3 regions of the Ferdinandcohnia sp. FSL W7-1320 genome follow, and region 2 is predicted to be linked to each of the others. Evidence: riboswitches for the same ligand, from Rfam matches in the RefSeq annotation. Region 2 holds a riboswitch; each other region holds the start of a gene.

Region 1 (11,301 bases), 540 kb from region 2:
CCAACCATGAACAGGGAAAAAGTTGCAGATTTAATCAGTAAAATCTGTACAACTATTCCGAACGTCAAAGATGTTGGTACGCTAGTAACTGATGAAGAGGTCCTTGTCGCATATGATACGGATTCTAAAGACCGTATGTTAACAGCAGACCAGGTAAAACGTTCCGCAATGTCAGTTGTTCCGAGGTATTTCCATGTATACGTTTCTGATAACCCTGACATGATGAATCAAATTGAGCGATTCGGAAGACTTGATTCAGACAGCCGAAATGTCGATCAAATTATTACATCTACCATTCAACAAATGATTAAATCGCCACAAGGATATAAAGTCAGTGATGGTGAAAATGAAAATGGGGAAATGGAAGGTGGCCTCAACCCTGAGTATGAACGTAGGGCGAGAGAGAACCAAGACTTCCTTAGTAACCCTAGTATCAACAATAAAGGTGGAATTGAATTCAATCCTGAAATAGATCGCACAACTGATAATAAAGGGAATGAGGACCAAAAGAGAGATGATGGAAGAGAATTATTGCAAAAAGGAACGCATTAAAAAAAAGGGGATTTCCCCCTTTTTTTATGCTTGTTTAACTTGTTGATTTGATTTTGCTGCATTTACTTGCTCATCCGCATGGTAAGAAGAACGTACAAGAGGACCGGCTTCACAATGACTGAAACCTTTACTTAATGCAATCTCTTTTAATTCTGCAAATTCATCTGGATGATAGTATTTTTCAACTTTCAAATGCTTTTTCGTTGGTTGTAAATATTGACCAATTGTAATGATATCTACATTGTTTGCTCGAAGGTCGTCCATTGTTTCAATGATTTCTTCCTTCGTTTCGCCAAGGCCGATCATGATACTTGATTTTGTTGGAATTTCTGCATTCATTTCTTTTGCACGACGTAAAAATTCAAGTGAACGTTCATATTTTGCACGTGCACGAACACGGTCAGATAAACGGCGAACCGTTTCAATATTATGGTTCATAATGTCGGGCTTTGCATCCATTAGGATTTTTAGATTTTCGTGCACTCCACCCATATCTGATGGTAGCACTTCAATTGAGGTAAATGGATTCTTTCTACGAATTGCACGTACTGTTTCTGCAAATACCGCAGCTCCACCGTCCTTCAAATCGTCACGAGCAACTGTTGTAATAACAACATGCTTTAATCCCATCATTGCGACAGAATCAGCTACCCGCTCTGGTTCTGCCCAATCCAATTCATTTGGAAGGCCTGTCTTAACCGCGCAAAAGCGGCAAGCGCGAGTACAAGTGTCCCCAAGAATCATAAAAGTAGCTGTTTTTCTTACAGCCCAACATTCGTGAATATTAGGACATTTAGCTTCCTCACAAACGGTATGTAATTGCTTCTCTCTCATCATTTTCTTTAAGCCAGTGTAGCTTTCATTCGTATTCAGTTTTATTTTTAGCCATTCCGGCTTTCGAAGATATTCTTGTTTTTTTGACATACTTCATCACTCCATTGCAAAGGCTATCCCTATTATACTCCTAACTACTTTAAGAATCCAAGTATTCGATTTATTTGTATTTTTTAGCTTCCAACAATTAGTGATTATGAAAATGAGATGATTTAACAAACTAACAAGGAAGAGACATTTTTATTTAATTCAAATTAGACAAATTCGACTTATTAAATGCCTATAGATGCCTTTTTAAAACAATACTTCCTTGTGTTATTTTAGTGAAAGGAGATTTGCGTGCGTGAACAGAAAACTTGGTATAGTTGTTGTTATTTGCTTACTTTTAATGTGTATGCCTTTGGATGCAAGTGCAAATGAGGATCAACAAAAAGTTTTTCAGGAACGAATGAACCTCTATACAAAGATGGAAACAGTAACACAGATTCCTTGGTACTATTATGCGGCTATTGACCAGTATGAAAGAAGCATCCGTCGTTCCCGAAAAGATATTCCGAAAGAAACCGGGTTAATTGGAATTTATATTAAACCAGAGACTTGGGCGGGGGCTTTAAACCCAAATCCAAATGATTCGAACCCTTATAGTATTCAACTTTTTGGAGGAATAGGTCTTGATGGTAACGGGGATGGAGTTGCAGATCAAACGAATGATGAGGATATCCTACTTACGATTTCAGAGCAAATTTTAGCGTACGGGACTGATCCTGATAATATCAGAATCGGTTTATGGGATTATTACAAACGGGACAAATCGGTTTCACTGATTACGGGAATTGCTAAAATCTATTCAACATATGGCACACTTGATTTAGATAAACACGCCTTTCCGGTTCCTCTTGGCTATAATCACAGCTATAAAAATACTTGGGGAGATGCGCGTGGCTGGGGAGGTCGTAGAATGCATGAAGGCACTGACATCTTTGCAAGCTACGGAACACCGGTAAGGGCAACCTCATATGGGGTCATCGAAATGAAAGGTTGGAACCGTTTTGGTGGATGGCGTATCGGTATCCGCGATGTTAATAATACGTACCATTACTTTGCTCACTTAAATGGATTTGCGAAGGATATAGCAATCGGGCAAGTTGTTGAACCTGGTACAGTGATTGGCTCTGTTGGAAGTTCTGGCTATGGACCACCAGGAACTGCCGGAAAGTTCCCTCCACATCTTCACTACGGAATGTACAAAGACAACGGGTATACAGAATGGTCCTTTGATCCATATCCGCATCTAAGGGCTTGGGAAAGATCAGAAAGACAAGCCAGAAAACGTAAATGATTAAAGGCTGTGGAAATTTTTCACCACAGCCTTTCTCCGTTCTATTTTGACCCTCTTTTTATAATTATTTCTTTAACCTTGTTTCGCTTGTTTAGCCTTTTTAGCAGCATGTGCAATACTTGCTACTAATCCTCCCCATAAGATAACCATCCCAATGATCATCATCGCAATTGCTCCACCGGTCATAGTCCTACCTCCTTGTCACTACCAGAAGAGTAGTTGTCATTTAAAGCTGCACTTCCCCACTTTTTAAGTGAAAACACAATCCCTAATATAATGACTCCTGCTGCAATGAAAACACCTGGGAAGAGTATAAATGAAGTTGCATACCCTTCATAGTTTCCAGTTGCATTGTCAAATTGTTGAAGGATATTTTGCTTGAATAAGTCAAACATCATATATCCTAAAACGACTGGTGTAATTACGCCTAAACAAATCTTCCACCAACCACCTGCACGAATATCGGAAATCGCATTTGCATGTGCTTGTAATGGATTCATTTGCTTGAATACCCAAGCAATAAGTATTACTTCAACTAAACCGGCAACAGCAATACCAAATTGGTTAATGAAGTAGTCAACTACATCTAGGAAGTATAAGCCTCCATTTGTAGAATATAGGATTGAAATAAGTGATGCTAACCCTGCACCATATATGACTGCCTTGTTACGTGTAAGATTAAATTTGTCTTGAACTGCAGCAATGAACACTTCACAAATCGAAATTAATGACGTTAATCCGGCAAATACTAATGACAAGAAGAAAAGCGCTCCGAAAAATTCGCCAAATGGCATTTGGTTAATAATTTGCGGGAAGACCGCAAATGCTAGACCAACACCTGCACTAGCTACTTCTTCTACAGGTACATTCGCTTGTGCTGCCATAAAGCCTAATGCCGCGAATACCCCGATACCTGCTAATAGTTCAAAACCTGAGTTTGCAAAACCGGTAATAAATGCATTGTTTACTACATCGGACTTTTTAGGTAAATAACTTGCATAAGTAATCATAATTGCAAAACCAATTGATAAACTAAAGAAAATGTGCCCGTATGCCGCTACCCAAACCTCTCCAGACATAATTTTATCCCAGTTAGGTTGGAAGAATGAATTTAGACCCGTGCTTGCTCCTTCAAGTGTTACTGCACGAATAACGATAATCGTAAAAATAACTAATAGTGTAGGAATGAAAATCTTATTCGCTTTTTCAATCCCCTTTTTCACGCCTTTAAATAGGATAAATAGTGTAATAGCCCAAACAACGACTAAAGGCCCAAAAACCCCAAGTACTGGCGCTCCAACTTCTCCTGGAGTTTCAGCTAAATGTAAGTACTTAGAGAATAAGAATCCTCCTGTATCTTCTCCCCACGCTTTATTAAATGAAAAGAATGTATACGAAATTGCCCATGCGATAATAACTGCATAATAGGTGGCGATAACGAAAGAAATTAATACCTGCCACCACCCAAGCCATTCTAACTTTTTATTTAAACGGAAAAATGACAAAGGTGCTGATCCTCTAAACTTTTGTCCGATTGTAAATTCGAGAATTAGGATTGGTATACCAGCTGTTAAAATCGCAAATAGGTATGGTAGAAAGAATGCGCCTCCTCCATTTTCGTAAGCAACATATGGAAATCTCCATATATTACCTAAACCAACCGCAGAACCGATTGCAGCCATTACGAAGCCTGCCCGCGTCCCCCACTGTGGACGATTATCCATAAAACAAACCTCCCCTTTTCCACTTTAGCCCGTTACCGTATTAGCCCTTTAGCACTAGACTGAAGTTGGAAATTTTTCTATTTTCAGATTATTTTCTATAATCTATTTATTAGTATAGCCAGTCTTTATCTCTATGTCAAAAGTTATTTTAAAATGAAATATACTTTTAAAAAAAAAAGAGACAAAGGTTCTAATTCCCTTTGTCTCTTATATACTAGTTAAGTTTGATTGTTACCATTTGAATAGTAATTCTATGCGTTTTGTCTGTTTTTCATAGTGAAAACAAAAATAACAAATAACAGTAAAGTAGTAAGCACTCCTAATAAGGTATTGCCTGTAAGACCTAGTACTATATATCCGATTATAGCGATAACGGCGGAAGTGATGGCATATGGTAACTGTGTCATTACATGATCAATATGATGGCTTCCAGCTCCAGTGGAGGACAGAATAGTTGTATCTGATATTGGTGAACAATGATCACCAAACACGGAACCCGCTAGGACAGCAGCTAAGGCAGGAAGTAGTAAATTAATATCTGATGCCGCTACAATGTCTCCTGCAATCGGAAGCATCATTCCAAAAGTTCCCCAAGACGTCCCTGTCGCAAATGCCATAAAGCCGGCTACAACAAATAATATGACCGGTAAAAATGCAATATTTAAATTAGACCTTTCTACGAGGCTCGCTAGATATTTACCTGTTTCAATTTGTCCAATCAAGTCAACAATTACCCAAGCAAATAGTAAAATGTATACAGCTGGGAGCATTGATTTTATCCCTTCAACAATTCCCTTAGGAAGAAGTCCAATGTTTAAAGCTTTTTTTGCATAAACCTGAACAAAGAATAAAATAAGTGTTACAAGAATACCTAGGATTCCACCAGATAATAGAGATCCTGTTACATCCGTATTTTCAAAAATTGTAAAAATGGTTATATTACCTTCAGAAGCTCTATAGCCTGTCCATAATAAGGAACCAACCGTACCGACGACTAATGCAATAATCGGCCAAACCAAATCACCAACAGTACCTTTCTCACTTTGAGGTAATTCCTGTTTTAATTCCCCTAATACCGGTTTTTCAGGGTCTGTTACTTCCCCTGTTGTTAATGCACGATTTTCATGGGTTTTCATACTACCAAAATTAATATTAAAAATGGCTACAGCTATTACCATTAAAATCGAAACGAGTACATAAAGGTTTAACGGAATCATTCGAATAAATGCAGATAACGGAGAAAACTCCGATACACCATGTGTTACTAAGATAGGTGCCAAGATTGCAATAATATAAGCACCCCAGCTAGAAATTGGTGAGACAACACAAATTGGTGCGGATGTTGAATCAATAATATAGGCTAGCTTTGCACGTGAAACTTTATTTCGGTCTGTAATTGGTCTACTTACTTGTCCAACAGCCAAGGCATTAAAATAATCATCAATAAAAATAATAACACCTAAAACAGCTGCTAAAAGCTGTGCACCCGTTCTCGTTCTTACTTTTGTTTGCGCCCATTCACCAAAAGCACGGCTACCGCCAGAGATGGAGATAAAGGCAGTAATAACTCCTAATAAGAATAAAAACAATATGATATATACATTCCATGTATTAAGTTCGCCTTCTGAAACGAAGACTCCTTTAATGCTATTCCAGATAGTGAGTAAAACGTCTTGTAGCCAAGCTCCGACTCCTTCATTCGTTAGTACATTTCCATGTAATATGAATGCAGCCGAAACAATGCCGACTCCAAGTGATAGTAAAACCCTTCTTGTTAAAACAACCATGAGAAGCGCAATGATCGGTGGGATAATTGAATATATTGTTCCAGACATGATATGTGATTCCTCCAAGTGTTATTTTGGAGGGCGTGGTGAAAGAAGATACTCTTTAGAAGACAAAAAGAGAGTATGATAGAAAATAACTATCATTACTCTCTGTAATGTTATGTTATCCTCCATCACGATCAGTAGCCCTCCATTATAGATCATTTCTATAATGACAGTGTTACCCTTTTTCAAGGCAACCCCAACAAAAATAACATTGACGTGTTTATTTTTGCTTCGGCAAAAAATCCTTTCAACTATGATCTACGTTGTCATCCTCACATAGTTTACTCTTATTTTCTGCACCTCTACCTCATCGATCAGATAAGGTGGTGTATTCATTTTTATTAATTCCATCGCTAGTATATCTGATTTTTCACTTAGATTCAACTATTCTAGTATAGTATTTTTTACTAATTTGTCGGTATCTCTATCGAAGGAGATGAATCCCCACCATTATTATAGAAGTCTGGAACATCATGTAAAATGTTTTGATTGATTACAGGGATAATTGTTTCAATTTCAACCTCTCCTGTTGAGAAAGGTAAAATAACCTGCATCGTCACTGTCGCAAGAACATTATATTGAAACCACCCATTATTAATCCCCCACTCATCAATTCTTCCTTGTGGCGTAGTTTCTCCAAATCCAATCATATGAAAACGAATTGGTATTTGTGGACCTAAGTTTCCTAAGAGGGCATTATTGGTTGCTTCCCCAAGGGGTACTTTAAAAACAAAGCCCGTTTGTCCACTGGCATCATCCGTTTCAATTTCTAAATCAGGATATTCAAGTTTATTAATTTCACCTTCATTTACATACTTTAAGTACCGCTCAATATTTCCGAGTGTCTTTGTCGCCATTTTATTGACGACCTGAGTATTGTAACTAATCACTTTCCCATTTTCATCTGTTTGCACAATACTTAAATCCTCTTGGACCAATTCTTCCTCGTTTAATTGTTGGTTAATAGCGTTTTTAATAACTGTGGCAGCAACCTTCTTCGTTTCATTTTCAGCATATGCCATGAGTGCGGGCTCTATCGCTTTGTTAATAATGAATAAACCAATAACAGTTGAGAGAATAAAAAATACGAATGTTAATAAGAAGACGTAACGGAAAGGCAAGGGCCCTTTCCTTCTTGGTTGTAGACGAGCTCTATACTTTCCCAAACGAAAATCCCCCCTTACAAGCTATGTGTATGCAAGTAAGGAGGGATGTACGATAACTATTTTGTTCGACAATGTTCAAGTGATGCCACGTTCTTTTATATGGTATACCTTCTCAGGTTAATTTTAGATCATTTTTAGTAGGGCGTCTCTGCCTTTCATGCCTACTGTAATGCCTCGGTTTTCGGCTTCAATTGTAATTGATTCAAGAGGGGCTTCCAGTAATTGCTCGATTGTACGAACACCAACTGCCCTACCAGCAATAATGCCTCGTTCTTTAAGTTTTTCGTTTAATAATGCAACATCGAGAGCTCCGCACATAATATAGCCATTTTCATTCGTGACTGCCATAAAATTTGTCTTAGGCAGGTTAACGGTAATGGCTGTAAATTGATGATTATCAATTACGATTGGTGTCATTGAGACCATTCCTAGCACACTCCTTTCCCTAACTAATTTATGTAACGGGAAAGTGATTTGTGTTTGAAATAGTACTAGTCATAGACCTATCTTTCTCTAATCCTTTTGACTAAGTATCTTTAGTACGTTTTGCTAATTGTTTTTTAATTTTTCAGCTAAAAGATCTCGTAAGAATTCTGGCATATAGTATTTTTTATCCTTTGCATCCCGTATGACAGGAAAGAGTGAACCGAATGTGAACATATCAATGGTAGCAATTGAATACGTTTTGTCAGGATCGAGGTCCTCCCCATTGATTTTAATATCGGTAATGTGATCTAATCCATCCGAAAGCTTTGTAGTGTAAAGCTCTACGCCGTCATATACCATTTTGCCCATTACCTTTCCACGGAATCCTAGACCCTTAATATGGAGGTTTTCCATTTCCTTTGTGTTTGCTTGTAAAATAATTTCCTTCAGTTCATCGCCCTTAACCCAGACCTTACATGGATTAATAGGATGTGGGCAAATTCGATGCAAGTCTTCTCTTGTTACCTTTCCTGGTGGAAGCGAGTCAAGCAATAGCCCTGAGTTCACCATCGATATGTCTCCTGCACACCATTCGCGAAGGACCTCAGCTAAAAGCTTGGAAAATGAGTTTTCCGCAAACCAATCACTTAGAAGTGGTTGGTCAATTTCTGCAATAACATCATTTTGTAAGGTGTGTATACTTTTTGCCATGTACTCTGAAAGGATTTCAGTTGTTTCCTTACTTTCTGACAGTGATTTCGTAGGGATTACACTTGCAGCACTTTCAATGAGCTTTTTGTGCTCAGTATCAATTTTAAGAGTAACATGTCCAATATAATTCCCGTATTTTTGCGCACAGCATAGAAGTGTGTTATTGATTCTCTTTCCATTTTCTAAAAGATGATGTGTGTGCCCACCAAGTAGCACATCAACATCTGGGAAATCTCTTGCAATTTGCTCATCCTCATTGATTCCTAAATGGGACATCAGAAGCATCATATCTGTTTTGTCTTTTAATTCATTGATTGTTTCTTGTAGGATAACAAAAGGATCTTTGACGTTCCAGCCGAGCAGCTTATATAGCCCCATATAATGAACCGTTAAACCGATGATTCCTATCCTAAATCCACTTGGCAAGACATGAATATGGTAAGGATCTGCCCAGTTAGGTAACTTCCCATTTCGGTCGAATAGATTTGCAAGCAAGACCTTAAATTCTGCCTCTTCATATAAAGAATCCAGATGTTCATAAGACATCGTAATTCCTTCGTTGTTACCGATAGTAGCATAATCGTATTGAAGTTGGTTTAAGAGCTGCACATTCAATTTGCCATGGGATGCTTCTGAAATTGGATGAAAGCGATCAATATGGTCACCAATATCAATTAAGAGCATTTCCTCATTGTTAGCCTGATGAAGTTTTCTCATTTCTGTGATATATTTTGTGATTTTAGGCCATCGGTCAAAATGGCTATGGAGATCGTTTGTATGATAAATATGTACGGTTTCAATCAATCCCTACACCTCCTTTTTGCCTGTTTAAAATGCTATGGACTTCTTCTTTAGGTACTTCACTTTTGTATTTCAATTTAAATTTAGTATAGTTTTTACTAGCTAAAAAAGTCTAATTGCCTCGGCGCTAAACCTCTATATTCGATTCCGAGCATATCAATAAATTGTTTAGCATTGTCTGCCGCATCCCCACCTGAATTGTTATTAAACAATACGTAGATGGTCTCACTTGATTGATTAAGTTTCTGCACATGGTGGATCCATTCTTCTAGCTCTTCTTTATTATACTTATATAAATAACGCACATCACGCCAATTGCCTTGTTTTGGCTTTGTCCAGCCATGAACATTTCTGCCATGGAAACGTACGAGCGTTTTTAGTTTATCGGTTGGATGGAGGACTGTCGGAATTGACCCTTGGCCTGCCTGTGGCTCATCGCAAATACTATGAATCCAGCCTTCCTGTTCCATAAATTGTAATGTTTGTTTTTTTAGTTGTGGTGAAAACCATGATTGATGGCGGAATTCAAGCGCTACAGGAAATTTCTCCCATCTGTTGCTTGCACCACCTTAAGTAGTCTACATTTTCTCGATTACAATCATACCATGGAGGAAATTGAAATAAAACCATGGCAAGCTTATTTGCTTGTTGATAAGGTTCCAGTGACAAACGAAAAGCATCAAACATGTCTTCCTTTGATTCAAATGGAATTTCTCCACGTTGATGACCTGTCATCCCCTGATAAGCTTTAACAATGAATTGAAAAGATTCAGGTGTGTCTCTCAGCCATTTTTCCACATTACGTTTAGGCTGAATGGCATAGAAAGACGCATCCACCTCGACAATTGGAAAGTGACCAGCATATTCTTTTAGTTTATCACTGGGTGTAGTTCCTGCTGTATATAGACTATCGTGGTCACCCCAGCCAGTTACACCAATATAAATCATGGAGTCACCTCCTATTACGATTATGTACAAAAATAACTCGCTTGAGAGTATCTCAAACGAGTTATTGCAAGTTTTCTTATTAACCGATAGAACCTTCCATTTCGAATTTGATTAAGCGGTTCATTTCAACAGCATATTCCATTGGAAGCTCTTTAGTAAATGGCTCGATAAAGCCCATTACGATCATTTCAGTAGCTTCTTGCTCAGAAATACCACGGCTCATTAGATAGAATAGTTGTTCTTCAGATACTTTAGATACCTTAGCTTCATGCTCTAATGAAATATTGTCATTTAAAATTTCATTATATGGAATTGTATCAGATGTCGACTGATTATCCATGATTAACGTATCACATTCGATATTAGAACGTGCTCCATGTGCTCTACGTCCGAAGTGTACAATACCACGGTATGTTACTTTACCACCGTGTTTAGCAATAGACTTCGATACGATAGTAGAAGACGTATTTGGAGCAAGGTGAGTCATTTTCGCACCCGCATCCTGGTGTTGACCTTTACCAGCAATTGCAATGGAAAGAGTCATACCACGCGCTCCTTCACCACGAAGGATAACAGCTGGATATTTCATTGTTAATTTTGAACCAATGTTACCATCGATCCATTCCATTGTTGCATTCGCATCACAAACTGCACGTTTTGTAACTAGGTTATACACGTTGTTAGCCCAGTTTTGAATAGTTGTATAACGGCAGTACGCATCTTTTTTAATGATGATTTCAACAACAGCACTGTGTAGTGAGTTTGTTGTATAAACAGGAGCAGTACATCCTTCAACATAATGTACGCTTGCACCCTCATCAACAATAATTAATGTACGCTCGAATTGCCCCATGTTTTCAGAGTTGATACGGAAATATGCTTGAAGTGGTGTATCAACCTTAACACCTGGTGGTACGTAGATAAATGATCCACCAGACCAAACTGCTGAGTTCAATGCCGCGAACTTG
Region 2 (11,301 bases):
GGAGCAGCAATTTATTGCCATGAACAAATCCTGCCAACACTTCTCCTTTTCCAACTACTTCTTCTGTATTTTTGATAAGCAAGTGACTTGAAAGAGCATAATCAACAATCTCAATTAAGCTAACGACGAAAGGTCCTGTAAGTTTCATATTAAGTAGGCTAAGCCAGCGTTCAATATTAATTGTGTTCGGTTTCTCCTTCAAAAGTTCTTCGATAATCGTCTCTTTCGTTTTTTGGCGCCATTCCGTTTGGGATGCCATGTAAGCTTGCTTAATCATTAATTCCGCCATCATTTTAACAAGGCCACCACGGTCTCTTATTATGTAGGGTTCCCCCGTAATTCCGATGACTCCGACAACCTCACCATGAAAATGTATCGGTAAATTAATTCCTTGCTGTGTTCCACGAAGTTGGCCTTGATTTTCCGATGTAATTTCAAGGACCTTACCAGTTTTAATAACTTCTAATGCACCTTCATGGATCGAATCTTGACGAGAGGGGTCACTTGTTGCAATAATAACTCCTTCTTCATCCATTATATTGATATTCAGGTTCATGACCTTCGAAGTTTCATTTACTAACATCTCAGCAATTTCCCTAGTAATCATCAAATTCTCCTTTTGGTTATTGAGTACAAAAAGACATTATAATTTATATAATTATTTGTATTCTACATATAAAGAAGAATTGAAGCAAGTCCATTATAATTAAATAAACAGAATATTGTAAGCGTTTGCGTTAGGGAGGGACACAAAATTAAAATCATAATTGCGCCAGATTCCTTTAAGGGCAGTGTAACTGCAATGGAAGCGGCCTTATCTATTGAAAAAGGAATAAAAAATGCATATCCGAATGCGGAAACGAAGTTAATACCTGTGGCGGATGGAGGAGAAGGAACGATGGAAAATCTCGTTTCTTCGACAAAAGGACATAAAGTTTCAGCTACTGTTACAGGTCCCCTTGGTAAACCAATCGAAGCATCTTTCGGGGTGCTAGGTGATGAAGAGACATGCATTATAGAAATGGCTAGTGCATCGGGCTTGGATTTAATTAGTCGTTCTGAGCGGGATCCTCTAATTGCAACGACGTTTGGTACTGGGGAATTAATTAAGAAAGCGCTTGACGAAGGGTATCGAAATTTTGTCTTAGCCATTGGTGGATCTGCCACAAATGATGGTGGTGTAGGGATGCTACAGGCTCTTGGTATGCAAATCCTGGACAAGTCAGGACAGGAAATTGGCTTTGGTGGTGGTGCGTTAAATCAAATTCATGAAGTACGAATGGATCATTTTGATACACGAATCCAAGAAAGTCATTTTTTAATTGCCTCTGATGTGGAAAATCCACTCGTGGGTGAAAAAGGAGCTTCTCATGTGTTTGGACCGCAAAAAGGAGCTACAGATGAAATGGTTCGGGTCCTCGACAAAAACCTTACACATTGGGGCAATGTAGTGGAACAAGTAACGGGGATTCGGTTGCATGAAAGACCGGGAGCTGGGGCTGCAGGAGGAATTGGAGGAGCTTTTCAAGCATTTTTTCCATCCATAATGAAAAGAGGGGTAGATGTCGTTATTGAATACTCCAAGCTTGAAGAAAATCTAAAAGGGGCTGACCTTGTAATTACTGGGGAAGGGCAGGTGGATTTTCAAACAGCTTATGGAAAAACTCCCATGGGGGTGGCCCAAACAGCAAAGAAGCTTAATATTCCAACGGTCATTATCGCGGGTTCCATTGGTGAAAGAATTCAAACATTATACCAATATGGAATTATAGGGGTTTTTAGCATAATAAATCGTCCAATAAACTTAGACGAAGCGATGAAAGAATCAAAGAAATTGTTAGAACTAACAGCTGAGCAAGTAAGCCGCACTTATTTTTTCAATAAAGAGGGGGTAAATGGGAATGAAAATCAAGCAAACAATTGAGAAAGTACCAGGTGGATTGATGGTTGTACCTTTAATGTTAGGGGCGTTATTTAATACAGTCGATCAAATGCACATTCCAGCAGTTATGGAGGCTTTAAAATCTTTGGGGGTTGCTCCAACTGCCGATGGTCATTATGAGTTTTTACGGATTGGTGGATTCTCTGAACAATTATTTAAAAATGGTGCATTAACATTAATTGCATTATTCCTATTTTGCGCAGGTAGCCAGATGAATCTTAGAGTCGGTGGGATTGCTTTGAAAAAAGGAGTATTGCTGACAACATCAAAATATTTAACTGGGCTTGCCATTGGACTTTTGTTTGGGTACTTTTTTGATCCTATGAATGGTTTACTTGGTTTATCGACATTGGCAATCATTGCTGCAATGACAAATGGTAACGGTGGGATGTATGCTGCCTTAACAGGTCAATATGGAAACAGGTCGGATGTAGGTGCTGTATCTGTCCTATCATTAAACGATGGACCGTTTTTTACTTTAATGTCACTGGGCCTATTAGGTTCCAAATTCCCAATTATTTCTTTTATCGCAGTATTATTACCGATTGCTCTAGGAATGCTCCTAGGGAATCTTGACCCTGAAATTCGTGAATTTTTGGCTCCAGGAGAAATCTTACCGGTTCCATTCTTTGCATTTGCACTTGGTGCAGGAATGAACTTTATGACATTCTTCAACCCTAGCGTTGTTGGCGCTGGATTACTTCTAGGAATTATGACAACCGTATTAACAGGATTAACGGGTATTCTCGTGTTTAAGCTGTTTAGAGAGAAAAGTCAAATTGCCCCGGTGGCTGAAGCGTCTACAGCGGGTAATGCTGTAGGTACACCGGCAGCAATTGCAGCGGCTGCGACTGTTGCAGCTGGTTCTGGTATGATGAGCGCTGCTGAAGCTCAAGCCTATCAGGATATTGCGAACATAGCAACGATGCAAATATCAATATCTGTATTAACGACGGCCATTCTTTGTCCAATTGCTGTTATACTAATGGATAAATACCAAAGAAGTAAAGGCATTGATGCAAAACTGGAAAACCCAGGAGCACCAAAAGACCCTGGAGTACCAGTATAACTTTATTCAGAAGAAGTCCCCACTCCTATGAGTGTTTCGATTAATGTTATAAAAGGAACCAATCATTTGGGGTTCAGACCCTAACTGAATAAAGTTATAGCCTCCGGCGGATGCCACGATTTTTCAAAGGTAGTTTTTCGAGACAGTAAGTTCAAAGACTAAGAACGCCACGTCCTGTGGCAACGTCTTTATGACCCACTTCCTGTGGGCCTAAAAATCGGGCAGCAAATACGCTCCACCCCTGGCCATTTAAGAGGCTAGGGGTGGTTATTTATTAAAAACATCATGAGTTGAAAGGGAGAAAAAAATGCAAACAACATTACTTTATGGAAAAGAAAGTTTAACAATTAATGTCCCGGATGATGCTCTTATTTTAGAACCACAAAACCCCTCAGGTCTTGAGGATGAAATGGGAGCATTACAAGAAGCCCTCAAGAATCCTATTGGATCACCTCCTTTAGCAGAAATGGTGAAAGCAACCGATAAAGTAGCTATCGTCATTAGTGACATTACACGGCCAACGCCTAATGAAAAACTTGTTCCGGCTTTAATTAAGGAATTAAACCATGTTCCGCTTGAAAACTTTGTGATTATTAATGGAACGGGAACGCATCGTGATCAAACGGAAGAAGAGTTCGTTCAAATGCTAGGGCAATGGGTTGTTGATAACGTTCGGATTATTAATAATCGTTGTCATGATAAGGAAACACTTGTCAAAGTAGGGCATAGTAAATTTGGTTGTGACGTTTATTTAAACAAAGAATATGTTGAAGCAGATTTTCGAATTGTAACCGGTTTTATCGAGCCTCACTTTTTTGCTGGCTTTTCAGGTGGACCAAAAGGAATCATGCCAGGGATCGCAGGAATTGAAACGATTATGACCTTCCATAATGCACGGATGATTGGTGATCCGTTAGCAACATGGGGAAATATGGTGAATAACCCTCTTCAGGAGATGACAAGGGAAATTAACATGATGTGTAAACCTCATTTTATGCTGAATGTCACTTTGAATCGTGATAAGCAGATTACAAATGTGTTTGCTGGGGAATTAATTGCCGCCCATGACAAAGGTTGTGCGTATGCAAAAGAACACGCAATGACGAAATGTGAACAGCGCTTTGATGTCGTCATAACCTCAAATTCTGGCTATCCACTCGATCAGAATCTGTACCAGGCTGTAAAAGGTATGAGTGCTGCTCATAAAATTGTGAAAAAAGGGGGAGCGATCATTATCGCTTCAGAATGTTCTGATGGGCTTCCAAGCCATGGGAATTACGGGGATATCTTAAAAATGGCCAAGTCTCCACAAGAAATCCTAGACATGATCAATGACCCAGAGTTTAAAACATTTGATCAGTGGCAAGTGCAAAAGCAGGCCGTAATTCAAGTGTGGGCTGATGTTTATGTGTATTCACTACTTACAGATGAGCAAGTGACACAGGCAATGCTGAAGCCAACACACAATATTGAACAAACGTTAGAACAGCTTAAAGAAAAGTATGGGAAAGACATGTCTGTAGCGGTACTACCGTTAGGGCCATTAACTATACCGTATGTTGATTCTGAGGATTAATAGGAGGGCTAAGTCATGTCTCAAAGTTTTTCGGCTGTATTAATGAATGAGAGAGATAATGTTGCGACCGTTTTAGTAGATTTAGAGGCTAATATCTTTGTTACTGCTTCGTATGGTGATAGGAAAATTGATGTACAACTCGTACACTCCATTCCCTTTGGGCACAAATTTGCCGTTGATTCTATTAAAAAGGGTGAAAAGATTTATAAATACGGTGAAATCATAGGTGTTGCTTCATGCGATATTGAGGTAGGAGAGCATGTCCATGTACACAATCTTGAAGGAACACGAGGTAGGGGGGATATAAATGAATAATCAAGAATATTTTATGGGGTATAGACGTCCGGATGGAAAAGTTGGGGTTCGTAATCATGTATTGATTCTTCCAACTATCACCTGTGCGACCCAAGCTGCATACCAAGTTACTCAGCTTGTACATGGGACTGTTAGTTTTATTCATCAACATGGCTGTACACAGGTTGGAGTGGATTATGATCAAACCTTCCGAACCTATGTTGGTGTTGGCCTTAATCCAAATGTGTATGGCGTAGTCGTGCTAGGTTTAGGCTGTGAAACACATCAAGCAAGAAGTGTAGCAGAAGAGATTGCTAAAAGCGGAAAGCCAGTTGAGACTGTTTCCATCCAGGAAAATGGAGGCACCTTGCAAACGATCGCTAACGCAGCCAAAGTTGCAGCAAAGATGGTTCAGGATGCCTCTGCAATTATGAGGGAACCTTGTCATGTTAGTGAATTGATCATTGGAACGGAATGTGGTGGTTCGGATGCATGTTCTGGCTTATCTGCGAACCCTGCGGTTGGCCATGTGAGTGATTTAATTGTAAAAGCAGGCGGAACAGCAATCCTTGCAGAAACGACAGAATTAATCGGTGCCGAACATTTACTTGCGAACCGAGCGGTTGATGACCATACTTCCAGACGAGTATATGAAAAGATTAAGCAGGCAGAAGGTCGTGCGCTTATGATGGGGATTGATATCCGCACTGGTAACCCTACGCCAGGAAATATCGCTGGAGGGTTAAGTTCACTTGAGGAAAAGTCACTTGGTGCAGCTACAAAGTCTGGCACCAGTCCGCTTCAAGAACTGGTTGACTATGCAGAGATTCCAACTAAAAAGGGACTTGTCTGGATGGATACTCCAGGGCAGGACATCGAACAGCTTACAGGAATGGTTGCGGGAGGTGCACAGGTAGTTCTCTTTACAACTGGTCGTGGTACGCCAACGGGTTCACCGATTGCTCCTGTTATTAAAATTTCAACAAACACACCAATGTTTAATAGTATGAGAGATAATATGGATTTGAATGCTGGAACAATTATTGAAGGTAAAGAGACTGTTCAAACAGTTGGACAATCTATCTTTGATGAAATTAAATCTGTCTCGTCAGGAAAACTGACAAAATCAGAAATTTTGAAGCAAAACGACTTTGGAATTTGGAGAATAGGACCGACCTTTTAACTTATTCAGCAGGGTCTCCAGCCAATCAGAATAAGTTAACGTTTCCGGCAGAATCAGCCATTAGTTGAATAAATTTGCTAAGTAGAAACCTTCAAAACCGAAATCGGAAAAACCAAAAAAGGAACCCACTTGAAACTGAGAAGGTTCCTTTTTTTCTTTTTTAGACGTTGTTATTTATAAAACGAAACTAACAATAATACCTGAAAGTATGCTTACTAGTGTGGCACCATATAAAAGTTTCAAACCAAAACCAGCAACGACATTCCCTTGCTCTTCATTGAGACTTTTCACCGCCCCGGTAATAATCCCGATTGATGAGAAATTAGCAAAGGAAACAAGGAATACAGACAGAATACCAAGTGTCCGTTCACTAAATTGGTGATTTCCTCCAGATAAATCCATCATCGCAACAAACTCATTTGTCACGAGTTTTGTCGCCATAATTCCTCCGGCACTAACTGCTTCTGATAAAGGAATCCCCATAATAAGAGCAATTGGAGAAAAAAGGTAACCTAATAGCGTTTGGAATGAAATGGTGAATACTAGTTCAAATACATGATTGATTGCTGCCATTAAAGCAATAAAACCAATTAACATGGCACCGACAATAACTGCAACCTTGAATCCATCAAGGATATATTCTCCAATCATTTCAAAGAATGATTGTTTTTTTTGATCGCGGATTTCGATCATATCCTCATCTGGATTTACTTCGTACGGATTAACGATAGAAGCGATAATAAACCCGCCAAATAAATTTAACATTACAGCTGTGACAACATATTCTGGCTTTAGCATTGTCATATAAGCGCCGACAATGGACATTGAAACTGTTGACATCGCGGAAGCACATAGGGTATACAACCGTTGTTTGGATAGCATACCTAATTGCTTTTTTAGTGTGATGAAAACTTCCGATTGCCCGACCATCAATGAAGCAACTGCATTATATGATTCAAGTCTACCCATCCCGTTTACTTTACTTAATAACCATCCAATCCCATTCATAATGAATGGTAAAATTTTCAGATACTGGAGAATTCCGATTAATACTGAAATAAATACGATTGGAAGCAATACAGTTAAAAAGAATGGAGCCTCTCCATCGTTCGCCATTCCGCCAAACACAAAGGAAATCCCTTCGCCTGCATATTCAAGCAGTTTATTAAAAAAAGCAGAAATCCCCTGGATGATAATGAAACCAAATCTAGTATTTAATAGTAATATTGATAAAATAATTTGGATGACAATCATGATGAGAATCGGTTTATATTTTACCTCTTTTCGGTTGGAACTTGCCAACCAAGCCAAAAACAAAACAACAAAAATACCTAAAACTGAAAGAGCATATTGCATATGTAACCTCCTGGTGTATTTTTAACATTATGTACATACTCTCGGTATAGTAACCTCTTTTATATGTGATTACAATGTATATTTTGTCCATTTCTTATAACAAGAACACGATATAGATGGCTTATTTTTTTATATATCCCATGTTAAAACAGTAGTTACTGGATTTTCTAATAATTAGTAGTTGACTGATTAGTAGTTACTATTGTAGTATAAAAACACAATTAAATAAGGCCTCACTTTTACTAGTGAGGTAGAGGCGCGATATTTAACAGTCTTTAGTGGAGTTTGAGGAAACAGTGATGCTAGGGAGAAGGAAATGTCGCCGAAGTTTGTAATACCCTCAATATTACATGCTGGGTCTGCAGTTAATAGCTGCAGGACTGTCTCAATAAACCCCCAGTTTATTGAGTTGTGCTATCTCAATTGAGATAAAAGAGAGGACCTTAGGGCAAATTTACTGCGACCTGAGTATATCTCAGGTCGTTTTTTTGTCGAAATTTATAAGAATACGGAGGAGAAACAGCATGAGAAGCAAATTAACAATATTTTTCGTTTTAATCATTTCTACCATTCTATTATTAGCAGGGTGTGGAACAAGTAATAGTTCGGATTCTGGTTCATCAGAAGATAATACATTTAAGGTAGGTCTTGAAGCTGGATATGCACCGTTTAACTGGACTCAAAATGATGATTCCAATGGTGCAGTAAAAATAGACGGTTCTGCAGAGTATGCAGGCGGATATGATGTGGAAATTGCAAAAAAAGTAGCTGAAGGTTTAGGTAAAGAATTAGTGATTGTAAAAACAGAGTGGGATGGTCTTGTACCAGCTTTAACATCAGGCAAAATTGATGCAATCATAGCTGGTATGTCACCAACAGCAGAACGAAAAGAAACAATCGATTTTTCGGATAATTACTATACTTCAAATTTAGTTATGGTTGTGAAAAAAGGCAGCACTTATGAAGGTGCTACTTCTATCCAAGATTTTAAAGGAGCAAAAATTACTGCTCAATTAAATACATTCCACTATACAGTAATCGACCAAATTGAAGGTGTCGAAAAGAAAACGGCGATGGACAACTTCCCAGCAATGAGAGTAGCACTTGAATCAGGAATGATTGATGGTTACGTGTCAGAACGTCCAGAGGGTATTAGTGCTTCATCTGCTAATGAAAATTTTGTAATGGTGGAATTTGAAGATGGATTTGAAACTTCAGAAGATGATACAGCAATTGCTGTCGGACTTCAAAAGGGCAGCGAATTAACAGAAAAAATCAATGAGATTTTATCAGGTATCTCAGAAGAAGAACGTACAAGCATTATGGATTCGGCTATTCAAAATCAACCAGCAGCAGAATAATAAATACAGGGAACCGACTGTATATCAACATACAGTCGGTTATATAGGGCTAAGGAGGAGAAGAAATGAGTTTTGAGTGGGTCATTAAAATAATTATCGAAAACTGGCCAATGTTCCTTCGTGGTGCGGGTTTAACACTCTTGATCGCTCTTATCGGGACGGTCTTTGGGGCAATGATTGGATTGCTAGCAGGAGTTATCCGTACAATTCCAATGCCCGAACGTGGTGTGAACAAAATATTTTTAAAAGTCATTAATGCCATCCTCTCCATCTATATTGAATTCTTCCGTGGAACACCGATGATTGTACAAGCAATGGTTATCTATTATGGTTCTGCGTTAGCATTTGGGATAGATATGAATGTTTTTGTTGCAGCGATCATTGTTGTCTCAATCAATACAGGGGCATATATGGCTGAGTATGTTCGTGGTGGGATTGTTTCGATTGATAAAGGACAGTTTGAAGCAGCACATGCAATTGGAATGAATCATTTCCAAACGATGTGGAACGTTGTCTTACCACAGGTTATACGTAATATTCTACCTGCAACAGGTAATCAATTTGTGATTAATATTAAAGATACCTCCGTTCTGAACGTGATTTCAGTGACAGAATTATATTTCGTGACAAAATCGATATCAGGCAATAACTTTAGATATTTTGAATCGTTTTTCGTAGCATGTATGATTTATTTTGTGATGACCTTCATTGTTACAAGAATTCTATTATACTTTGAAAGAAAATTAGATGGCTCTGATAATTATACGATGATTGGGAACGATCGACCGATACAAGTTAATCAACAACAATAGGAAGAAGGAGGAGAGAACATGGAAAAGGTTATTGATATTCAACATTTAAGCAAATCCTTTGGCACTCATGAAGTATTAAGGGATATTGATTTCTCGGTGAATAAAGGAGAAGTTGTCTCCATCATCGGTTCCTCCGGATCCGGTAAATCAACTCTTCTTCGTTGTATTAATCTATTAGAAAGACCTAGCGGTGGGCAAATTATCTATCAAGGTGAAAATATTTTGGATAACAAGCATGATGTCGCTACCTACCGAAGACATTTAGGAATGGTCTTCCAACAATTTAATCTTTTCAATAATCATAATGTCCTAAGCAATTGTGTAGTAGGGCAAATAAAAGTATTGAAACGCACGAAGGAAGAAGCGGAAAGAGTAGCGATGAAATACTTAAAAGTTGTTGGTATGGATAAATACATTAACGCTAAGCCAAAGCAGTTATCCGGTGGGCAAAAGCAACGTGTAGCGATTGCAAGAGCACTTTCGATGGAACCAGATGTGATGTTATTTGATGAGCCAACATCAGCACTTGATCCAGAAATGGTAGGAGAAGTCCTAAAAGTCATGAAGGAACTCGCTGAGTCTGGTCTTACGATGTTAATCGTAACGCACGAAATGGAATTTGCAAAAGAAGTATCAGATCGAGTTGTATTTATGGATAAGGGTGTTATTGCTGAAGAAGGAAGTCCAGAGCACATCTTCAATAATCCGACACAAGCTCGTACTAGAGAATTCTTAAAACGTACAATCGTATAAGCAGCTAAAAATAAATAGAATCAATCCTCTGTCAATTTAATATTGACAAGTTGATCATTTTCAATTAAATTATTACTTAGATTAATAACCGAGTGATATTATTTACCTTCTGAATAATAATAAAGAGCTTTAGCATTTTATTAATGTAGAATTGGTAGAATGAAGAAGCAATCTTTTTGTATTTAGAAGTACAGAATAAGACAAATCGGTATATTTTTAGACTTAGAGGGAATAGTCTGGAAATATACCGTTTTTTTTGTTTGGGGGGAATTTACTTGAAGAAAACAAAAGGGTCCATCGAATCAGAAATTAGCAAAGCGATTACTCATTGGGAAAAGGATTTTTTGGGGCGTGGATCTGTTTCCGTTAAAACAGATATTCTCCGTGATATGATAATCGTTTATTTACAAGGTATATTAACTCCTGCGGAATATGCTGTTTGTCAAACAAAGGATGGCATGCTATCAATCAAACATACTCGGTCAGGGTTAGTTGAATCTGGTTTGGATGGATTAAAAGAAATTATTTTAACCATCACTGGGGAAGAAGTAAAAAGTTTTCATACTGATTTAAGTACTCGTACTGGAGAACGAGTTATCGTGTTTAAGTTATTTAATGATTTAGAGAAAAAATTAGTTTAGGGAGATTTTTAAAAGACTTTATTAGTCAGTTAAAAATAGACCGAGAACAAGTATCAGTGGTTACTACGACTGGTACTAGTTCTCGGTTTTTTTATTTAATTACTATTTAAGTTCGGTCCATTTTGACGGAGGGAAGTTTTATGATTTCGAATAGCATATCCATACTACTTACCTTATTTTTTATCGCACTTTTTTTATCTGTGGTAAGTGGATTCGTATTCCTATCTAAACGGGTGCCCCTAGGTTTTGTGCGGGTCCACATCGGGATCATTTCATTGCCTGCTTTGGTGTCATTATTGATTCTATTAATGAAC
Region 3 (11,301 bases), 820 kb from region 2:
ATTCAACGCAGGAGATACACTAAAAACGATTCATAAACAGAAGCCAACCCTGTTTCCAGGTGCACCAACTATGTACATTGGTCTGTTGAATCATCCTGACCTAATGAAATATGATTTATCTTCGATTGAGTCTTGTATAAGTGGTTCGGCGGCTTTGCCACTTGAAGTACAAGAACAATTTGAAAAAGTGACTGGTGGAAAGCTTGTAGAAGGATATGGTTTATCGGAAGCTTCCCCTGTAACACATGCTAATTTAATTTGGGGACATCGCGTGAATGGAAGTATTGGATTACCATGGCCGGATACAGATGCTACGGTGCTTTCAATGGAAACAGGTGAACCTGCAGATATAGGGGAAATTGGAGAAATCGTCGTAAAAGGTCCTCAAGTTATGAAAGGATATTGGAATAAGCCTGAAGAAACTGAAAATACATTACGTGATGGTTGGTTACTAACAGGAGACTTAGGCTACATGGATGAAGATGGATATTTCTATGTGGTGGACCGCAAAAAAGATATGATAATTGCTGGCGGATTTAATGTTTATCCCAGAGAAATTGAGGAAGTATTGTTTGAACATGAAAAAGTACAAGAGGCTGTCGTCGCAGGGATTCCAGACCCGTATCGTGGGGAAACAGTTAAGGCTTATGTCGTCTTAAAAGATGGCCAACAACTCACAGAGGAAGAGCTTGATAAACATTGTCGAAAACATTTAGCAGCATATAAAGTTCCAAGAGTATATGAATTTAGAAAAGAATTACCGAAGACCATTGTAGGCAAAGTTTTGCGCAGGGTATTAGTTGAAGAGGAAAAGGAAAAACTAACAAAAATTAATTAAGCAAAGTAGGATCGATCAGCTCTAAATACATCATTAGCGTTAACATCAGTGAGGAGCCATGATATGAGCCTGTGGCTCTTTTTCTTTACCTTAATAGAGCAAATGAGAAATTAAGAAGATAATCTTGACAGTATATTGATTAGGTTTTATTATAGAAATATGAATGACTATTCATTCATTTTTCTGAAAGGACGTAAGAACTTGAAAAATACAAAACCAAAATATAAGCAAATCATAGACGCAGCGGTAGTTGTTATCGCGGAGAATGGGTATCATCAATCTCAAGTCTCAAGAATTGCTAAGCAAGCAGGCGTGGCAGACGGAACAATATATCTATATTTTAAAAACAAAGAAGATATTCTTGTATCTTTATTCCACGAAAAAATGGGCGAATTTATTGAAAAAATTGAAGCTGAAATAGCAGGAAAATCGAGTGCGGCAGAGAAGTTATTAACATTGGTAGAAAAACATTTCGAACTTTTAGCAGCTGATCATCATCTTGCAACCGTAACTCAGCTTGAATTAAGACAATCAAATAAAGAATTACGTCATCGGATTAATGAAGTACTTAAAGGGTATTTAGGAACCATCGATTCCATCATTCAATTTGGGAAAGAAAATGGTGAGTTTAATCCAGCCCTGGATGTCCGTTTAGCAAGACAGATGATATTCGGCTCAATCGATGAAACTGCAACCACTTGGGTCATGAACGAACAAAAATATGACTTGCCATCCTTGGCAAAAGAAGTCCATGCTCTATTAGTAAATGGTTGTGGATTGACACACATCTAGTAATTCTTAACTTTATTCAGCGGGTTTCTCATAACATTTTAAGTGGTAGCATAGTGTAAAAGGGTAAACAATCTAATTGAGGAGTCAAACCTTGGCTGAATAAAGTTAAAAGCCTCCGGCGGATGCCACGATTTTTCAAACGAAACTTTTCGAGCAATAAAATAAGTTTAAAGACTAAGAACAACGCCACATCCTGTGGCAACGTCTTAATGACCCACTTCCTGTGGACCTAAAAATCGGGCTCAAATACGCCGAGGCGCATTTGATTGAGGTGTGTTACATACATATTCTTAATTAGGAGGGATGCAGATGGAGTTTTTTAAAGTAAAGATTGCTGAGTACATTGCTACTATTAGCATTAATCGACCTCCAGCGAACGCATTATCAACTGCTGTTTTGAAAGAGCTTACAAGTTTACTAGATGACATTGAGAAGGATGATAATGTAAGAGTTCTAGTAATCCATGGGGAAGGTCGCTTTTTCTCTGCAGGGGCTGATATAAAAGAGTTTACAACCATAAACTCTGGTGAAGAATTTTCAAATCTTGCAAGACAAGGGCAATCTCTATTCGAAAGAATGGAACGATTCCCAAAACCTATTATAGCTAGTATTCACGGTGCTGCCTTAGGTGGCGGTCTTGAACTGGCAATGGCTTGCCATTTCCGCCTCGTTAGCAATAAGGCAAAACTCGGGTTACCTGAGCTACAGCTTGGACTAATCCCTGGATTTGCTGGGACAGCACGCTTGCCTCGATATGTTGGTGTTGCTAAAGCTGCTCAAATGCTTTGGACAAGTGACCCAATTAGCGGTGATGAGGCTGTACAGTGCGGATTAGCAAATCAAGCTTTCCCGGAAGAAAATCTTCACGAAGAAACAATGACAATTGCTAGGAAGATCGCTCAAAAAAGCCCTTTATCTATACAAGCGACCATTGAATTATTAAATTCAATGAAAAATGAACAATATATAGAAACTGTCAAAAGAGAAGCGGTTTTATTTGGAGAAATGTTCATTTCAGAGGATGGACAAGAAGGAATATCAGCCTTCATAGAAAAACGTTCGCCGACATTTAAAGGGAAATAATACTAGATTTGAAGAAAATTAATAGTTTACAAGAAATTGCACAATACCTTTAGGAGGGAAACTCATGAACATCTTTGTTATTTTGAAAAGGACATTTGATACTGAAGAAAAAATTGTAGTAAGCAATGGACAAATCAGTGAAGATGGGGCTGAATTTATTATTAACCCTTATGATGAATATGCGGTTGAAGAAGCAATCCAACTCCGTGATGCGCATGGTGGCGAAGTAACTGTTGTCACAGTTGCCACAACTGATGAAGCTGATAAAGAGTTACGCACCGCTTTAGCAATGGGTGCTGATAAAGCAGTTTTGATTAATACAGAAGATGACCTAGAAGAAGGAGACCAGTTCACAACTGCAAAAATTTTGGCTGAATACCTAAAAGATAAAGAAGCCGATATTATTTTAGGCGGAAATGTTGCAATTGATGGTGGTTCAGGTCAAGTTGGCCCGCGTGTAGCAGAAATTCTAGATATTCCTTATGTAACGACAATTACAAAACTTGATATCGATGGTTCTACAGTAACAGTAGTAAGAGACGTTGAGGGTGACTCTGAAGTTATTGAAACGACTTTACCATTACTTGTTACATGTCAACAAGGGTTGAATGAACCACGCTATCCATCTTTACCTGGAATTATGAAAGCGAAGAAAAAGCCGCTTGATGAGCTTGAGTTAGATGATCTAGATTTGGAAGAAGATGATGTACAAGCAAAAACAAAAACAATTGAAATCTATCTTCCACCAAAAAAAGAGGCTGGACGTGTACTTGAAGGCGATTTAGAAGATCAGGTAAAAGAGTTAGTTTCACTCCTTCATAACGAAGCTAAGGTGGTATAAGTTTTCGGGTAATCTTGTATGCGATTTCAAAATTTTACTAAGGCGAATCTAGGGGGTTACGCATAATGTCAAGAAAAGTAGTAGTTCTAGGAGAAACACGTGATGGTGCTTTACGAAACGTATCTTTTGAAGCAATTGCAGCGGGTAAAATTGTAGCAGAAGGCGGCGAGGTTGTAGCCGTGTTAGTTGGTGAATCTGTAGGTGCGCTAACAAATGATTTAATTCATTACGGAGCAGACCGAGTTGTAACGGTTGAAGATGCAAAATTAGCATCATATACACCAGACGGCTTCTCGCAAGCCATTCTTGCAGCAATTGATGCTGAGTCACCAGAAGCTTTAGTTTTTGGTCACACATCATTAGGTAAAGACCTTTCACCTAAAATTGCGAGTAAATTGAATTCTGGTCTAATCTCAGACGTAACAGCAATTGAGGCTGCAGGTGGAAATATTGTCTTTACTCGTCCAATCTATTCAGGAAAAGCATTTGAAAAGAAAATTGTGACAGATGGTTTAATCTTTGCAACCGTACGTCCTAACAATATTACACCACTTGAAAAAGACGAATCACGAACTGGTGAAGTTTCATCACTATCTGTTGAAATTAAAGATTTACGAACAATTGTAAAAGAAGTTGTGCGTAAGGCAACTGAAGGTGTAGATTTATCCGAAGCGAAAGTTGTAATTGCAGGTGGCCGTGGGGTAAAGAGTGCAGATGGTTTTGAACCATTAAAAGAATTAGCGAATGTTCTTGGTGGTGCTGTAGGTGCATCGCGTGGAGCATGTGATGCTGATTATTGTGACTACTCTCTACAAATTGGTCAAACAGGTAAGGTTGTTACGCCAGACCTATATATTGCTTGTGGGATCTCAGGAGCAATCCAGCACTTAGCAGGAATGTCTAACTCGAAAGTAATCGTAGCCATCAACAAAGACCCTGAAGCAAACATCTTCAAGGTTGCAGACTATGGAATCGTTGGTGACTTATTTGATGTAGTTCCAATGCTTACTGAAGAGTTCAAAAAACTAAAAGTAAATGCATAATAGGTTGTCAAATTAATTTATAGAGATTTTTCCATTTTACCTTTGAAAAATTTATGGTATACTAATCAAGCGATGAGCTGAATTGCATAAGTCGAGTTGACACGCCTTTTGGCAAGGCACTATGTGGAGTGCTGTCCTCGCCGCAATACGCAAAAAGACGTCCTTCTGGACGTCTTTTTTTATATGCTACATTTAAAATAATGTCTATAACCTCTATTAATTTACATACATAACAGCTTAAAAAGTTGGGGAAGATGACTATGTATGAAGTACAGTGTTTAATCTTATCATTTCTAAATTAGTTAACTGTTTTTTTTGAAGCAAAACATTCGTAAAATGACATCTCAGATGGTATACTCTTGGTAGAATTTCAATGTTGTTACTTATTAGGAGGGGTTAAAATGGCTATTACAAATGTAACAGACCAAAATTTCGATTCAGAAACAAAAGATGGATTAGTACTTGCAGACTTCTGGGCACCTTGGTGCGGACCATGTAAAATGATTGCTCCAGTACTAGAAGAATTAGACACTGAGATTGGTGACAAAGTGAAAATCGTGAAACTCGATGTAGATGAAAACCAAGAAACTGCAGCGAAGTTTGGCGTAATGAGCATCCCAACTTTACTTGTAATTAAAAACGGTGAAGTTGTAGATAAAGTAGTCGGTTACCAACCAAAAGAAGCTCTTGCTGACAGACTTGCAAACCACTATTAATCCAAATTTTAAACAGCCTTAATAGGCTGTTTTTTTTGTTTGAACTCATTTCTAAGTGACTTCCTATTTTTACTCGTACAACTTCTTCGTAAAAATGTTACAATATAAGATACGTCAAAATAAAAGAAAAGATTACTTAGACGAATTGATTTTATAGTAGATGGAGTGATTACTATGCACGATCATCTTAAGGAAAAATTATCGATTTTACCAGACCAGCCTGGTTGTTACTTAATGAAAGACAGGCAAGGTACTGTAATATATGTGGGTAAAGCGAAAGTGTTGAAAAACCGTGTTCGATCTTATTTTACAGGGTCACACGATGGTAAAACCTTAAGGCTTGTCAATGAGATTGAGGACTTTGAATATATTGTAACTTCTTCAAATATTGAAGCACTTCTTCTTGAGATCAATCTTATTAAAAAATATGATCCAAAATACAATATCATGTTAAAGGATGACAAGACGTATCCTTTTATCAAAATTACTGCTGAAAAACATCCACGCTTATTGATTACTCGAAAAGTAAAAAAGGATAAGGGAAAATATTTTGGACCATATCCTAATGTACAAGCAGCAACTGAAACAAAAAAACTATTAGACCGGATATATCCTTTAAGAAAATGTTCAACATTACCAGATAAGGTTTGTTTATATTATCATATCGGTCAATGTCTAGCCCCTTGTGTCAATGATGTTACCGATGAAACCAATAAAAAAATGGTAGACGATATTATCCGCTTTTTAAATGGTGGATATAAAGAAATCAAAGGCGAGTTGACTGAAAAAATGTTAAAGGCCTCTGAAGAACTCGATTTTGAGAGAGCAAAAGAATACCGTGACCAAATCTCAAATATTGAAACGACAATGGAAAAGCAAAAGATGACAATGACAGACTTTATTGATCGTGATGTATTTGGTTATTCCTATGATAAGGGGTGGATGTGTGTTCAAGTCTTTTTTATCCGTCAAGGAAAATTAATAGAGCGGGATGTTTCTTTATTTCCTTTTTATAACGAGCCTGAACAAGACTTCTTAACCTACCTTGGTCAATTTTATTTAAAAGATAATCATTTTAAACCAAAGGAAGTGTTGCTTCCTAGTTCGATAGACCGTCACATTGTTGAGCAATTATTAGAAGTAGCTGTTCAACAGCCTAGTAGAGGGAAGAAAAAACAATTAATTGACCTAGCTACTAAAAATGCAAAAATTGCGCTAAAGGAAAAATTCGCTTTAATTGAACGAGATGAAGAACGTACAATTAAGGCTGTTGAAAATTTAGGACAGAAGTTAGGGATTTATACACCTCATCGAATCGAAGCATTTGATAATTCAAATATTCAAGGAACAGATCCTGTTTCTGCCATGATTGTGTTTACTGATGGAAAACCTGACAAAAAAGAATATCGAAAGTACAAAATTAAGTCAGTTCAAGGTCCGGATGATTATGAATCGATGAGGGAGGTTGTTCGGAGGAGATATAGCCGTGCATTAAAAGAGAACCTTCCATTGCCAGATTTAATCATTATTGACGGAGGTAAAGGTCATCTTGCTGCAGTAAGGGATATTCTTGAAAATGAATTAGGTTTAGAAATTCCACTAGCAGGACTTGCAAAGGATGATAAACACAGAACGTCCGAGCTCTTAATTGGAGACCCACCTGAGATTGTAGAACTACCTAGAAATAGTCAGGAATTTTATCTTCTACAACGAATTCAAGATGAGGTTCACCGTTTTGCGATTACCTTCCATCGTCAAATCCGTGGAAAAAACGCATTTCAATCTGTGCTCGACGATATTCCTGGAGTTGGGGAAAAACGTAAAAAAGCACTATTAAAGCACTTTGGTTCTATCAAGAAGTTGAGAGAAGCAAGTGTTGAGGATATCCTAAAAGCTAATATTCCTAGACCAACAGCTGAAGCAATTTACGAAAAATTAAAAGAATAGTCGTTGCTATTATAAAAATAGTCTGATATAATGCTTAATAATATAATATTACACTTCAATACGTTGAAGTGAAGATAGAGGTGCGATCTTTATCAGTATGCAATTGGAGGGGTATGAGCCCTAATGATCATTGCAAAAAGGAAAGTTCGCCGAAGTGTAAAAAGGCTCATACTTTTTTATGCTGGTCTTATGTTTAAGAGACATAGGATTGTCAAGATGGATGAATCTTGGAGGGCTATCTCACGAAGTGACACGTAGTACGTTTACGTATATCACAGCAATGAGAATCTCTCATTGCTGTTTTTTATTATTCTAAGAGAGGGTTGAGGGCATGGGGATCATCGTTCAAAAGTTTGGAGGCACCTCTGTTGGGTCACCAGATAGAATTAAAAATGTTGCAAGTCGAGTTATTCAAGAGGTGCAAGCGGGAAATCAAGTTGTCGTTGTTGTTTCGGCAATGGGGAAGACAACCGATCAGCTAGTAAGCTTAGCTAATGAAATTACAAGCGCGCCAAGTAAGCGCGAGATGGATATGTTGTTAAGTACAGGTGAACAAGTAACAATTGCATTATTATCTATGGCTTTACAAGAAAAAGGGTATGAATCCGTTTCGTATACAGGCTGGCAGGCTGGTATTGAAACAGAGGCAATACATAGCAATGCCCGAATTGAAAACATTGAGGTATCAAGAGTATATAAAAGCTTAAAAGAAGGAAAAATCGTTGTCGTTGCTGGATTCCAAGGAGTCAGCAGTTCAGGCGACATTACTACTCTTGGTCGTGGAGGTTCCGATACAACTGCTGTCGCACTTGCAGCGGCGTTAAAGGCGGATAAATGTGACATCTACACAGATGTAACAGGTGTATACACAACTGATCCTCGCGTAGTTCCAACTGCACGAAAACTTCATTCCATTTCTTATGATGAAATGCTGGAGCTTGCAAATCTTGGTGCTGGAGTACTTCACCCACGTGCAGTGGAATTTGCGAAAAACTTCGAATTGCCGCTTGAAGTTCGTTCAAGCTTAGAGCTAGAAAATGGAACCATTATTGAGGAGGAAGTTTCAATGGAAAAGAATCTTGTTGTTAGGGGAATTGCTTTTGAAGACCAAATTACAAGGGTAACAGTATCAGGTTTACCAAATGAATTGCATACACTATCAACTATATTTGGCACACTAGCAAAAAATGGTTTAAATGTAGATATCATTATTCAAAATATGACAGATCATAATCATACAAATATTTCATTCTCTGTAAAAACACCTGATTTACGTGACACACTTGCTGTTTTAGAAAATAACAAGGATTTATTGAAATATGAAAGTATCGAACATGAGGATGGATTAGCAAAGGTTTCAATTGTAGGTTCTGGAATGGTTTCAAACCCAGGTGTAGCCGCTGATATGTTCCAAGTGCTTGCAAATGAAAATATTGAAGTGAAAATGGTAAGTACATCTGAAATTAAAGTATCTACAGTTCTTGAACAAGGCAATATGGTTCGAGCAGTTGAATCTTTGCATGACTCATTTAATTTAGCTGCTGTTGAAGAAGAAAGAGCGAAAGTAAAACTATAATTTTAGTTAAATGGGTGGTTCAAAGGAATTTGGACACCCTTTTTTTTAAATAGAAGGCTCTTTTCTAAAAAAGATTATTGCTTTCTGATAATAAAGGCAAAACTAGTTGATTAGAGCGTAAGGTGGGGACTCCTTGAAAATGTATTCACAATTTCTTCGTGCGTGGGTTATTTCAAAGAAGCAAATTCAATGTCCAGCGGGAAAAGCGTGAGACTTGAGACCCCGCAGGAGCGGTAGCGACGTGTCCAGTTTCAGCGGCTAGAAACTGAGAAATTTCAACTCCTCCCTCAGAGGCAAAATACGCCTCTTTGTCGGAGTCTCCGACGCACAGGACGTGGCGCTTTAGTCGGCCAATTTTCTCGTTTCTGTGCAAGCCGCCTCCACATTTCGTTGAGGAGGCTCAAGCCACGCCCGCGAAAAGCGTCCACCTGAAGCGGAAGTCAACGATATAAAAACAACAAAGTTTGCGAAAACAGCCTAATAAAAAATCTGCACGAAATGTGCAGGCTTTTATTCTTCGGTGATGTCTTTTGGGTCCCATTTTACCGTGAATATTATTTTTTGTGCTCTTCTTTTTTGTTGTTCAAAGCTTTCGGTGATTCGATTTTTCTGTTGTTGAATTTGTTGGGCAAGAAAGCCAGATTCAAGCTGGAATGTACAAATATCTTTCCGTTTAAAGCGAGTAGTTACGATCGAACCCTCCAAATGAAATTCAATGGAGTTTTTATCCAAACGTTCTACCTTAAGGTCTCCCCATCCAGCATCGTGAAAGAATGAAATGATTTCTTCCGTCGTAGGTAAGGGGAATTTTCGGGCAAGATTTTTTCCAGCCCAATATAATATCTGTGGCGTTTCTTTCCCGAGAATATCAGGAATTAAAATTTCTCGTAATAGTTCGTACCCAAATACGGGAACAGACTGTTCACTTGTATTTACATTTTGTTCATTGATGTTAACGTTCTTCACTGCATTCCCCTCTTTCTCCATTCTTTATTATATAACATGAGGGTATAAGAAAAACATGAATTTTTTTGTTTCTTTTTGTCAGGGAGAATTGATTTTTATTTCGTATGACTACAATCATATGTGTACAATTATTATTATTTTTATGAATAAATTGTGGACTTGTTTCCTTGACGCTCTTGCTTTATGGGAGTAAAATGAATTTGTTACATTATACTGATAAAAGAAAATCAGTTGCAGTATTTGTCTATTTATCTACAATAAATAAATTTGTAGATTCCTGCAAAGGTTTTCAGTTGTCAGTTTTTATATCGTCCTTTTACATAATTATACAGGATGAAACATTATAACGGAGTGCCATGTGGGCACGTTTAATTACTAAGGGGGGTTAAAGTATGGCTGGTAATCGTGAATTTTTAAATCGCAGACTTCATTCATTATTAGGTGTAATTCCTGTAGGTTTATTTTTAGTGATGCATTTAGTTGTGAATAATTTTGCGACAAGAGGAGAAGAGGTTTATAACGGTGCTACTCACTTTATGGAAAGTCTTCCGTTTAAACTTTTCTTAGAAATTTTTGTTATTTATTTACCATTATTATTTCATGCAATTTACGGTCTCTATATTGCCTTTACAGCAAAAAACAATGTGAGCAATTATAGCTTTTTCCGTAACTGGATGTTCGCACTACAACGTGTGTCCGGTATAATTACTCTAATTTTTGTTGCATGGCATGTATGGGAAACAAGAATTGCCGCAGCTCTTGGTGCGGAAGTTAATTTTAATATGATGGAGAATATCTTGAGTTCACCTTGGATGATTACATTCTACCTAGTTGGGATAATCTCTACCATCTTCCACTTTGCTAATGGTCTTTGGTCATTTGCAGTAAGTTGGGGATTAACGGTAACTCCTCGTTCTCAAAAAATTGCAACATATGTAACAATGATTATTTTTATAGCGTTAACATACGTAGGTGTGTCTACAATCCTTGCATTCGTTTAATTTTTCAAAGAAAATTTTCAAGTAAGCTCGATAAAATCGGGCGCAAATATGTCAATGCGTAATTGATCTTTTAAAATTTGACCGTTCACTAGTATGACATTTGAACGATCTCTTTATTGGGGAGTGAGTAACTTTGAGTAAAGGAAAAGTTATCGTAGTTGGTGGTGGACTAGCTGGGTTAATGGCTACCATCAAGGCTGCTGAAGAAGGAACACAAGTTGATTTATTTTCACTCGTACCTGTAAAACGATCTCACTCTGTTTGTGCACAAGGTGGGATAAACGGTGCAGTTAATACAAAAGGTGAAGGGGATTCTCCGTGGATCCACTTTGATGATACAGTATATGGTGGAGACTTCTTAGCTAACCAAAAGCCAGTTAAGGCGATGTGTGAAGCAGCACCTGGAATTATTCACTTAATGGACCGTATGGGTGTTATGTTTAACCGTACACCAGAAGGTTTACTTGATTTCCGTCGTTTCGGGGGAACTCAACACCA

What was found. Region 2 has a riboswitch for lysine ahead of NST91_RS03650 (transporter substrate-binding domain-containing protein). Riboswitches for the same ligand answer to the same signal wherever they lie in the genome.
Region 1: it holds a riboswitch for lysine, as region 2 does, so the genes downstream of both, NST91_RS06455 (Na+/H+ antiporter NhaC family protein) here and NST91_RS03650 (transporter substrate-binding domain-containing protein) in region 2, are expected to answer to the same signal.
Region 3: it holds a riboswitch for lysine, as region 2 does, so the genes downstream of both, NST91_RS07895 (aspartate kinase) here and NST91_RS03650 (transporter substrate-binding domain-containing protein) in region 2, are expected to answer to the same signal.

The regions. Positions count from the first base shown of each region.
Region 1 covers NZ_JBBPAM010000001.1:1,280,464-1,291,764, reverse strand. The annotation lists partial or broken gene NST91_RS06480 (YhcN/YlaJ family sporulation lipoprotein) at 1-405, shown strand, start outside; gene lipA (lipoyl synthase) at 577-1,476, opposite strand; gene NST91_RS06470 (peptidoglycan DD-metalloendopeptidase family protein) at 1,775-2,725, shown strand; gene NST91_RS06465 (methionine/alanine import family NSS transporter small subunit) at 2,798-2,911, opposite strand; gene NST91_RS06460 (sodium-dependent transporter) at 2,908-4,449, opposite strand; gene NST91_RS06455 (Na+/H+ antiporter NhaC family protein) at 4,701-6,284, opposite strand; lysine riboswitch at 6,412-6,594, opposite strand; gene yunB (sporulation protein YunB) at 6,689-7,447, opposite strand; gene NST91_RS06445 (DUF1805 domain-containing protein) at 7,571-7,873, opposite strand; gene NST91_RS06440 (bifunctional metallophosphatase/5'-nucleotidase) at 7,997-9,388, opposite strand; partial or broken gene NST91_RS06435 (DUF72 domain-containing protein) at 9,484-10,333, opposite strand; gene sufB (Fe-S cluster assembly protein SufB) at 10,413-11,301, opposite strand, start outside.
Region 2 covers NZ_JBBPAM010000001.1:741,027-752,327, forward strand. The annotation lists gene NST91_RS03615 (CdaR family transcriptional regulator) at 1-607, opposite strand, end outside; gene NST91_RS03620 (glycerate kinase) at 755-1,924, shown strand; gene NST91_RS03625 (2-keto-3-deoxygluconate permease) at 1,902-3,011, shown strand; gene larA (nickel-dependent lactate racemase) at 3,319-4,587, shown strand; gene NST91_RS03635 (UxaA family hydrolase) at 4,603-4,902, shown strand; gene NST91_RS03640 (UxaA family hydrolase) at 4,895-6,064, shown strand; gene NST91_RS03645 (NupC/NupG family nucleoside CNT transporter) at 6,239-7,420, opposite strand; lysine riboswitch at 7,664-7,845, shown strand; gene NST91_RS03650 (transporter substrate-binding domain-containing protein) at 7,945-8,781, shown strand; gene NST91_RS03655 (amino acid ABC transporter permease) at 8,847-9,593, shown strand; gene NST91_RS03660 (amino acid ABC transporter ATP-binding protein) at 9,612-10,346, shown strand; gene NST91_RS03665 (Na-translocating system protein MpsC family protein) at 10,622-10,987, shown strand; gene NST91_RS03670 (NADH dehydrogenase subunit 5) at 11,128-11,301, shown strand, end outside.
Region 3 covers NZ_JBBPAM010000001.1:1,561,053-1,572,353, forward strand. The annotation lists gene NST91_RS07860 (long-chain-fatty-acid--CoA ligase) at 1-838, shown strand, start outside; gene fadR (fatty acid metabolism transcriptional regulator FadR) at 1,040-1,630, shown strand; gene NST91_RS07870 (enoyl-CoA hydratase) at 1,940-2,713, shown strand; gene NST91_RS07875 (electron transfer flavoprotein subunit beta/FixA family protein) at 2,778-3,554, shown strand; gene NST91_RS07880 (electron transfer flavoprotein subunit alpha/FixB family protein) at 3,620-4,597, shown strand; gene trxA (thioredoxin) at 4,999-5,313, shown strand; gene uvrC (excinuclease ABC subunit UvrC) at 5,488-7,260, shown strand; lysine riboswitch at 7,328-7,506, shown strand; gene NST91_RS07895 (aspartate kinase) at 7,592-8,836, shown strand; gene NST91_RS07900 (YslB family protein) at 9,347-9,802, opposite strand; gene NST91_RS07905 (succinate dehydrogenase cytochrome b558 subunit) at 10,195-10,803, shown strand; gene sdhA (succinate dehydrogenase flavoprotein subunit) at 10,937-11,301, shown strand, end outside.